Regions from separate parts of the Janthinobacterium leeuwenhoeki genome, predicted to be linked through region 3. Evidence: predicted binding sites of a transcription regulator. Region 3 holds the regulator's gene; each other region holds the start of a gene.
What was found. The regulator FNR, encoded in region 3, switches genes on or off when oxygen is low (the NO sensors DNR and NnrR bind a similar motif). The targets are predictions, from matches to a motif close to TTGATNNNNATCAA.
Positions count from the first base shown of each region.

Region 1: a site for FNR is predicted at 1,534-1,547, ahead of cqsA (alpha-hydroxyketone-type quorum-sensing autoinducer synthase). Genes of this name have one in related genera too.
Region 2: a site for FNR is predicted at 1,824-1,837, ahead of cydD (thiol reductant ABC exporter subunit CydD). Genes of this name have one in related genera too.

Region 1 is NZ_JBNYXT010000014.1:74,476-77,888, reverse strand. It holds gene ACQ4WS_RS13400 (MarR family winged helix-turn-helix transcriptional regulator) at 1-199, shown strand, start outside; gene cqsA (alpha-hydroxyketone-type quorum-sensing autoinducer synthase) at 222-1,469, opposite strand; gene ACQ4WS_RS13390 (sensor histidine kinase) at 1,622-2,920, shown strand; gene ACQ4WS_RS13385 (response regulator) at 2,924-3,413, shown strand, end outside.
Region 2 is NZ_JBNYXT010000044.1:12,282-15,694, reverse strand. It holds gene ACQ4WS_RS23155 (amino acid ABC transporter ATP-binding/permease protein) at 1-67, opposite strand, end outside; gene cydD (thiol reductant ABC exporter subunit CydD) at 64-1,758, opposite strand; gene ACQ4WS_RS23145 (GbsR/MarR family transcriptional regulator) at 1,898-2,449, shown strand; gene ACQ4WS_RS23140 (PEP-CTERM sorting domain-containing protein) at 2,756-3,331, shown strand.
Region 3 is NZ_JBNYXT010000010.1:67,776-71,188, reverse strand. It holds gene ACQ4WS_RS11010 (response regulator) at 1-1,642, opposite strand, end outside; gene fnr (fumarate/nitrate reduction transcriptional regulator Fnr) at 1,883-2,641, shown strand; gene ACQ4WS_RS11000 (FixH family protein) at 2,645-3,169, opposite strand; gene ccoG (cytochrome c oxidase accessory protein CcoG) at 3,316-3,413, opposite strand, start outside.

The sequences.
Region 1 (3,413 bases), on a different contig from region 3:
GGAAAAAATCGGCCTGGTGACGCGCCAGGCCGATGTGCGCGACGCCCGCGTCGGCTATGCCGTGCTGACTGCCGCCGGTCAGGAATTATTGGAACATGCCAGCGCCACGGCGCATGCGGTGGGCCGCGAATTGCTGCAGGACGCGCCGGCAGAACAGCTGGGAGCCCTTTCGGCCATCCTGGGCCGGCTGACCGGCTGACGCTGCCAGCCGGCGCCACTGCTTACACCAGCGCCAGCTTGCGCAGGCGCTGCGTCGACGGCCAGTGTTCCACGCCCACTTCGGCGCGAACCGCTGCGCAGGCTGCCAGCAGTCGGGCGATGCCAGTCTCGTCGAGTCCCGCGTTGAGGGTCAGGCGCACGAGCGCGCGGTTCTTCGCCGTTGCCGGGGCACAAAACATGGCGCCGTAAATGCCTTGCCGTTCCAGCGCCTGGCGCAGCGCCAGGGTGGCCGGTTCGCCGCCCGCCTCCAGCGCCACGATCTGCTCCGTGCCATCGCTGACGTTGTAGCCCAGCTCGCGCAAGCCCTCGCGCACCTGCAGCGTATGGCGCCGCAAGGTGGCGCGGCGCGCATCGGCGGCCATGATGAAATCGAGCGCCGCGCCCAGCCACGCCAGCTCATGCGCCAGCAGGCAGGAACTGAAAATGGCGGGGCGTGATTCGGATAGGAAATATCCCTTGAAACGGCTGGAACAACTGATGAAACCGGCCCGTCCCGCGAAGGCCTTGGCCAGCGATGCCGTGCGGAAATGCACGCGATGCCCCAATCCCCAGGCTTCCACCAGGCCCGCGCCCTGCGGGCCATGCGTGCCCAGCGAATGCGACTCGTCGACCACCACCACGCAGTCGCTGCGCTCGGCGATATCGAGCAGTTCCAGCAGCGGCGCCAGGCTGCCGTTGGTGCTGTACAGGGCGTCGACGACGATCACGCCGCGGCCCTGCTTTGCCACCTGGCGGCGCAGGTGCGTCATGTCATTGTGCAAGAAGGGGACAGCCTGGGCCTGCGCCGACAGCACGCCTTCCCACAGCGAGGCATGGGCCTGCATGTCCAGGTAGACGGGAATGCCGGGGCCGGCGATACACTGGATCAAACCCACGTTGGCCGCCATGCCGGACTGCGCCAGGATGCCATCCTCGCAGCCCATGAAGCGGGCCAGCCGGCTTTCCAGCCGGTGCTGTTCGCTGCCTTCCTGCAAGTACACGGCCGACATCAGCATGCCACCCGCATGCGCCTGCAGGCACGCCACCTGGGCCGCCACCAGCGCCGGCTCGGCGGCGATGGACAGGTAATCGTTGCCGGCCAGGAAAATGGCATGCGCGGGTGTCGCTTGCCAGGCATGGGGATGCTGGCCGCCCAGCAGTTTTTCGATGCGCGTGATGTGATGCGCATCCATGCGCCGCACGATGTAGTCTGGCAGGCAGTGTTCGGCACGGGCGAAGGATGGGTGGTGCAAGCTGGTAGCGATGGTCATGGTTTTTCTCCTGGGGAAAAGTTTGTTGCAACTTAAAACCTTGACTGTGTCGCCAACCCATCCATTGACGTATATCAAGCTCCAGTGAGATAAGCATTCAACCAGGAAAATGTACGCGATGATCATGCTCTGAAGAGTATCAAGGCAGAGTCATGACGCAGCAATGGCAAGGACGATGGACATACTGGCGCAGGCGCCTGCTCCATTCGCTGCTGCATGAGCGCCTGCAGCATGAGAACCTGGCCGGCAGAGTCGCCATGCTGGCCGCCGTGGGCACGGTGGCGATGCCGCTGTACTACCTGCTATGGCATTATTTTTTTCCGCAAACCTATGAAAACCTGACCCTGCGCCTGACGGGCGTGGGCATCTGCGTGGTGGGCCTGTTTGCGCGCCGCTTCGCGGCCCGCTGGCTGTCGCGCTATCTGCTGTTCGCGCTCAGCTACATCCTGCCCTTCTTCTTTACTTTCATGTTTTTGATGAACCATGCCTCGTCCATCTGGAGCGAATCGCTGCTGATCGGCCTGGTCGTGCTGTTTCATTTCGAGACGAAACTGGCTTGCCGCGCCTACCTGATCGGCACCAGCGCCGCCTGCCTCGCCGTCATCCTGCAAGGAGAAGGCGGCTTCCTGTTGCAGCGTGAAGTGCTGCAGCAACTGCCCGTGCACTGGTTCACCATTGCCGCGCTGTCCGTGGTGAAAGTGGGCAGCAAGGTGCTGGAACTGGAACGGCTGGCTGGCCTGGCGGCCGGACTCGGTTCCGTGGCGCACGAGCTGCGCACGCCGCTGACCAGCGTGGAAGCCAATGTGCGGGGCATGCGCCGGCTGCTGGCGCAGCTGGCCGGCCAGGCGGACGACATGCCGCCGTTGCAGGAAGCCCTGTCGCGCATCCAGTTCGAAGTGCGCCACATGCATCACATGATCGATTTGTTTCTGATGAGCGCCAGTGCCGTGAACCGCAATCTGCAGCCCAGCCAGACGCTATCGATGCTGGCGATGGTGAGCTGCGTGCTCAAGCGCTATCCGTTTACCGGCAACAGCCAGCGCAGCAGCGTCAAGGTGGACGTGCGCGCCGACTTCCAGTTCGCCGGCCAGGACGAACTGTGCGTGGTGATCTTGCTGAACCTGCTGAGAAACGCGCTGAAAGCCATCCAGCGGGCCGGCAAGGGCCGCGTGCGCATCATCATCGATGGCGCCCGCCCCGTGCCCAGGCTGCTGTTCATCGACACGGGTTGCGGCATCGCGAAAAACCGCCTGCCGCTGATCTTCGAGCGTTTTTACTCCTATCCCGTGCATAACGGCAGCGGCATCGGCCTGGCCCTGTGCCGGCAGATCGTCACTGCCTGGCAGGCGCGCATCCGCTGCGTGTCGCGCGAGCACGCGTATGCGATTTTCATCCTGGAATTTCCCCAGCCCGTGCCTGCCCGCTTCCAACCCTCTTCCCCCGCAAGGTGACGCATGCAACTGCCCGTCTACACCCATCCGACCCTGACCGTCTTGATCGACGACAGCGATTCCTTCCTGAAAAGCCTGGCGTTCCAGCTCGATCCGGGCCTGACGCGCAAGACTTTCCACGACACCAGCAGCGCCCTGCACTGGCTGCGCCATAGCGCGCAACCGGGCGAAACGCCGCTGCACGTCAATTTCGACACGCAAAACCTGCCACCCGACCAGTGCAACGTGGCGCTCGACCTCGAACGCATCTGGCGCATCAGCGGCCAGGCGCAGCGCTTTGCCATGCCCTCCGTGCTGGTAGTCGATTATTCGATGCCGCAGATGAATGGTTTGGAATTCTGCCAGGCCGTGCGCGACTTGCCGTGCAAGAAGATTCTATTTACAGGCGCGGCCGATGAAAAAGTGGCCGTGACGGCCTTTAACCGGGGCTTGATCGACCGCTACATCAAGAAGAGCGACGACGACGCGCTCGACATCCTGGAACAGGAAATCG
Region 2 (3,413 bases), on a different contig from region 3:
TCAGCTTGCCGGGCTGGGCCAGCAACAATTGCCGCAGGACGGGATGCGATACGAGTGAAGTTTTCATGCCCGCGCCTCTTCCTTCTGCGCCTGCGCCTGGGCATCGACCTGCACCGTGCGCTGCAAGCGGCCAGCCAGCACGGGGTCATGCGTGGCGACAATCATCGTCTTGCCTTTCGCCAGTGCCAGCAAGGCGTCCGTCACGCGCGCCGCCGTTTCGCTGTCCAGGTGCGCCGTCGGTTCATCGACCAGCAGCAGGTCCGCGTGCGGATGCAGGGCCACGCGGGCCAGGGCCAGGCGCACGGCTTCGCCGCCGGACAAGCCTTGCCCGCCATCGCTGAGCATCACGGCCGGCTGCGCCTGCGCCACGCCAGCCAGGTCGGCCAGGTGCAGCGCCTGCGTCACTTGCGCGGCATGCGCGCCCACGCGGCCCAGGGTCACATTCTGGCTGACGGACGCGGCAAACACGTGGGGGCGCTGGCCCATCCAGGCCATGCGCTGGCGCAGGGTATTGACGGTGCTGTCGGTCAGGCGCACGCCACCGATGCGGATCTCGCCACCGCTGGCGGGCAGCAAGCCAGCCAGCAGGGACAGCAAGGTGGTCTTGCCGGCGCCGCTGGCACCCAGCAGGGCCACGTGTTCGCCGGCACGCACGCTCAAGTCAACACCATCGAACACGGGCGCTTCGCCAGGGTGGGCAAAGCGCAATTGCTGGAGTTCCACGGCGGGCGGCGGCGCCACCGCCATGGCGGCGGGAGAGACGGTAGCCGCAGCCACACCGGCGCCAGGCAAGGGCACGCCATCGGCGGCCAGGTCGTGCAGGCTGGCCAGGCCCGCTTCGCCGGCCGCCTTGTCGTGCCAGACGGCGGCCAGTTCGCGTAGCGGTTCGAAAAACGCGGGCGCCAGCAGCAGGATGAACAAGCCCTGCCCCAGGCTCAGTTCGCGGCCCCAGGTGCCGAAATTAATGCTGCCCAGCAAGGAGAAACCGATGAAGGCGGCTACCATGGCCACGCCCAGCGCGGAAAACAGCTCCAGCACGGCGGACGACAAAAAGGCGATGCGCAGCACCACCATCGTGCGCCGGCGCACGGATTGCGACGAGGCGTCCAGCCGTTCAGCCGTGGCGTCGACGGCATCGAGGGCGCGCAAGGTGGCCAGGCCGCGCAGGCGGTCCAATAGAAAGGCGTTCATGCTGCCCATTTCCACCATCTGCGCGCGACTGGCCGCTTGCGCGCCCATGCCCACCAGGGCCATGAAGACGGGAATCAGGGGCGCGGCGATGAGCAGGATCAGTGCGGCGATCCACGACAACGGCGTTACCACGGCGAGAATCACGAGCGGCACGAGCATGACTTTCCAGCGTGCCGGCTTGTAGCGCACCAGATACGGCACGATGGCTTCGGCCTGCTCGGCGATGACGCTGGCCGCCTGACCCGACTGGGCGCGCTGGCGGTCCAGCGGCGAACGGCGCGCCAGCGCCTGCGCCACCTGGGCGCGCAAGGTGGACAGGTGCGCGCGCGCAGCCGCATACATGCGCCGCGCGCCCCACGCTTCGCAGCTGGCGCGCAGCACGCCCAGCAGCAGCACGCCAGCGGCCGGCAACAAGGCCGCGCGCCAGGGCGCATCGCCCAGCATGGCTTGCACGGCCCAGGCCAGCAAGGCCGCTTGCGGCAGCCACAACAAGGCGGCACCACCCTGCGCCAGGCTGGCGGCACGGGGAAGAATAAAGCGGGGCAAGGACAAGGGCGTGGTCGGCATCTTCTATACTTCTTGAGTTTTCAGAATTTTCTGTAAATTCGATTTTTTGTATAATACTGCGAAACATGACATATATCAATTGACCCCACGAGTATGGCGTGAAAAAATTCAGATAATTATGAAAACTCAACATATCCAAATGACGCCGCTGATCCTGACCTTTGTCAGCCATTTCGGCGAGATGGGCAGCCGCTGGGGCTTTAACCGCACGGTGGGGCAAGTGTACGCCTTGTTGTTTGTCGCGGAGCATCCTTTACACGCGGATGAAATCGCGGAACACCTGAGTTTTTCGCGCTCGAACGTGAGCATCGGCTTGAAGGAGTTGCAGGGCTGGGGCTTGATACGCCAGTCGCGCATTCCCGGCGACCGGCGCGAGTATTTTTCCTCGCTGGGCGATGTGTGGCAAATCTTCCGCGTGGTGGCCGCCGAGCGCCGCCGCCGCGAAGTGGCGCCCACCCTGACGGTGCTGCGCGAATCGCTGCTGGCGCCAGCCACGGAACCGGTGGACCAGTATGCGCAGGAGCGCATGCGTGAAATGTATGAATTGGTCGACCTGGCCAACACCTGGTTCGACGACTTGCAACGCCTGTCGCCCGAATCGATGGCGCAACTGATGAAAATGGGCGCCAAGGTGCAAAAGCTACTCAACGCCAAGGATCGCCTGTTTGGCGTCAGCAACAACAGCGACTGAAGCCCCCCTCCCCCAAAGCCGAAACGCCACTAGCACAAACTGGCGCGCTTTGTCACGCCATTTCGGAACGTTATGTTGACTGTCACTAGCACAAGCATACATAGCTGTATGCGATGTTATCAACTAAACCAATAGAATTATTTAAATTGCATTAATTTCGATCAAGAGTACGCTTTCATTTGCGTACTCGCTACGCGCAGGAAATAGCTACAAACAGCTAAAAACGGGTAGTGGGATGACTCCCCCGGCATGCAGGGGCGCGTCCTGACGCTATGAAGCGACTGTCTCAAGCACAAGGGGATTTTCATGAAAAACGTAAAGAGCATTGCCATCAAGGCATCCATGCTGGCCGCAATGACTGTACTGGCAAGTGCGGCGCAGGCGGCCACCTGGGTGGATGTGGGTCCGGCCAGCGGTTTCATCATTGACAGCAGCGCCGTCACCTATTCGCCAGCTCCGGCACTGCAGGTGAAATACTATGACGGCAACCTGACGCCGCAAAGCCCATCCAATATCCAGGGCTATATCAATGGCGTGTTCGGCACCAGCCTGGGCGCTGCCGTCTCGTATTGCGACAACGCCACCTCGGGCTGCACTGCCGGCACCACGGCAGGCTTCAGCGGCGGCGTCAATTCGTATACGAGCGCGGCCGCCTATGACTATCTGGCCATCCACTTCGGCCAGGGCGAACTGGTCTTCCACTGGGCCGCTCCCTTGGCTGCAGGCACCACTTTCACGGTGTCGGGCCTGCCCAAGGAACTGAGCAACTACAGGGCTTTCATTTCCGCCGTGCCGGAACCTGAAACCTATGCGATGTTGCTCGCCGGCCTGGGCATGCTGGGCTTCCTGGCACGCCGCCGCCTGGGAAAGCAAGCATCCTAAGCATCATCAGCGACAGCGGCGCAGCAGCGCCCGCTGTCGCCTTGCATGCCAGCCGCATCTTTACGCCACGCTTGCGGAGCAA
Region 3 (3,413 bases):
CCGTCATGCCGATGCCCGTGTCGCGCACTTCGAAGCGCAGCCAGGCGCGCCCGTTTTCGCTCTCGGCCAGGCTGACGGCCACCACCACTTCGCCGCTCTCGGTAAACTTGATGGCGTTGCCGGCCAGGTTGACGAGGATTTGCTGCAGACGCTGGGCGTCACCCATGAGGCGCCGCGGCACGTCGGGCTCGACGGCAATGGCCAGTTCCAGCTCCTTTTCGCCCGCATTCATCGTCATCGTCGTCGCCAGGGTATTCATGACTTCGTCGAGGTCGAATTCGACGGGCGACAATTCCATGCGCCGCGCCTCGATCTTCGAATAGTCGAGCACGTCGTTGAGGATGCCCAGCAGCGACTGGCCCGCCACGCGCACCATGGTCAGATACTTGCGCTGTTCCGTATCGAGCTTTGTATTGCCCAGCAGATACACCATGCCCAGCACGGCATTGAGGGGCGTGCGGATTTCATGGCTCATGTTGGCCACGAAATCGCTTTTCGCGCGGTTGGCCGCCTCGGCCCGGTCGCGTTCCTGTTCCAGCTCCGCCGCGCGCGCTTCGAGTTCCTGCTGCAGGCGGTCGCGTTCGCCCATCAGACCGTTGAACGCTTCCGTCAGTTCGCCGATCTCGTCGCGCTGCTGCACCGGCACGGGGGTGAAACGGCCGCCGCTGGTGCGCAGGGCCAGCAGGGTGTCGCGCAGGCGCACCAGCGGCGACAGCAGGCGCACGGTGACCCAGCCCAGCACGGCTGCGGCCAGCAGCGAGGCGAGGATGCTCCACAGTACCAGCCGGTACAGCACGCCATCGAACGGTGCGAAGGCATCCGCGACGGGCAGCGAGGCGGCCAGCAGCCAGTTCACCGATTTCAGGCGCTTGAAGCTGTTGACGGCCGTGATGCCGCCGCTGTTGGTGCTGACCATGCTGCCTTCGCCATCTTGCTTCAGCAACTCGGTGGTGCTCAGGTTGGCGTTCGGCTGGCGCGGCTGCAGCAAACGGCTGGTATCGGGGTGCAGCACGTAGCGCGGCACGGCGCCGCGCGTGAGGATGAAGTAATAGCCGCTCTTGCCGATCTTTTCCGAACGCAAGCGGCCCAGCAGGTTGTCTTTGTACAGGCGCAGCACGCCGATCACCACGCCAGCCACCTGGCCATCGGCGGCCAGTACGGGCGCCACCATCTGCACGATGGGCATGCCGCTCGACTTGCCCAGCATGGGTTCGGTGATCATGGGCTGGCGCGTGCGCAGCACGGTCTGGAAGTACTCGCGCTCGGCGACGTTGATGCCGATGCGCCCGGCCACCTGCGGCATGTCGGCCACGATGGCGCCATGCGCGTCGAGCACCAGCACGTCATCGAACAGCGCCAGCATAGAGCGGCGCGCATAATATTCGCGCAATTGGGCTGGCTGGGCGATCAGTTCCGGCGGCTGCTGCCTGGCCGTCAGCGTGACGATTTGCAGCAGCATGCCCAGCTTGTCGTCGAGTTCGGCAGCGGTGCGGCTGATCAGGGACGACTGCTGGCTCAGCAGTACTCGGGTGAAGTCGTCGCGCATGTGTTGCACCTGGATCATGGTGACCAGGGCGATCATGGCGATCGAGGTCAGGCTGGTGGCCAGCGCGACTTTTGCTTTAATGCCGAGAGGCTTCATGATTTCCTTTTCAGTACCGGGCGGCACAGGCGGCAGACGACGCTGTCAGGAATTTTCCTATCAAAACATTAACTTGGCAAGCGGCGCCGCGTAAATTGCCCTTCCCCGCAAGGGCTTTTGACGATGTTGCCATGTAATTAAAGTCAGAACGTCGTTTATTCAGCGCAATTGCGGTGAAATTGGCACACGGCAACCGTGTATGCAGTAAACTTGTTATTGCATTTTATAAAAGGTACCGACATGACTGAAGCGCTACTCACTCCCACCTTGCCTACAGTGAACGTGGAGGCGTTGCGTGCGCGATGTTCGACCTGCAGCATGCATCAATTGTGTCTGCCGATGGGCCTCGATGTGGGCGATATGGACAGGCTGGACCAGATCATCGGCCGCCGCCGCAAGATCGTGCGCGGCGCCTCGCTGTTCCGCATCGGCGACTCGTTCCAGAACCTGTATGCAATCCGCCTGGGGCACTTCAAGACATACCAGATCAATCCGGGCGGCGAAGAGCAGGTGACGGGTTTCCAGATGGCCGGCGAACTGCTGGGCATGGACGCCATCAGCGCCGACCGCCACCACTGCAATGCGGTGGCGCTGGAAGACAGCGAAGTGTGTGAAATTCCCTTTTCCAGCCTGGAACAGTTGCTGGGCAATATGCCGACCCTGCTGCGCCATTTCCACCGCATGATGAGCCAGGAAATCACGCGCGAGCAAAGCGTCATGCTCTTGCTGGGCAATATGCAGGCGACGCAGCGCTTTGCCGCCTTCATCGTCAACCTGGCCTCGCGCTATGAGGCGCGCGGTTATTCGGGCAGCAATTTCCAGTTGCGCATGTCGCGCGAGGAAATCGGCAACTACCTGGGCCTGACCATCGAAAGCGTCAGTCGCCTGCTGTCCAAATTCAAGAAGGAAGGCTGGCTGCGCGTCTCCAACCGCGAGATCGAAATCCTGCAGCCGGCCAAATTAAAAGCCATCACCGCCGGCACGGACGTTTGCAAATAAGACTTACAGTTCTTCATCCGCATGCAGCGCGATACTGCGCTGCAGCGGCCAGGTCCAGATGCCGGACAGGCGCCACTCGCGTTTGTCGTTTTCCACCAGCACTTGCCATCGGCTGCGCTCGAGCATCGGCAGCGCCACGCTAAAATTGCCGGCCGCATCGGGCTGCACCAGCAGCTTGATATCCTTTTCCGGCAGGGTCGCATGCGCCAGGTGCAGCTGCAACGGCCCCTGGTAAGCCTTGCCGAAGCTGTGCACGGAACCGGTCAGGCGCGCTGACGCCACGTCATACGACAAGCTGGTATCCATCGCCAGGTCGCTGGCGATCGTGTCGCGCTTCAAATCCTGGTTGATCGCCTTGCCCTGCTTGTAATAGTCGCCCACCACCAGCGCATCGGGCTGCGTAAACGCGATATAGCCCATGAAGCTGCCGACGACCACGGACAGGCCGGGGCCGATCATCAGCAACCATGGCCAGCGATGCTTGTACCACGGGGCAACGGGGGCTTGCAGCTTGAGACTGTCGGACATTTTGTTCTCCTTGGGGTCAGACCCTTTGGGTCTGACCCCAGCTTTTGCTTCTGGGTTGAAAATAAAGTAAAGCTAACGCATGTTTGATGCTACCCCTACGGCGAAATACCGGGGTCGGACCCAGAGGGTCCGACCCCGAATCAACATCACCGCGGCACGATGAATACCGCGCTTTCACGCACATGCAGCGACGGGTCGTCCAGCGAGTGCAATTCGATCGCAATCTTGTTCGAGCCTTTCTCGC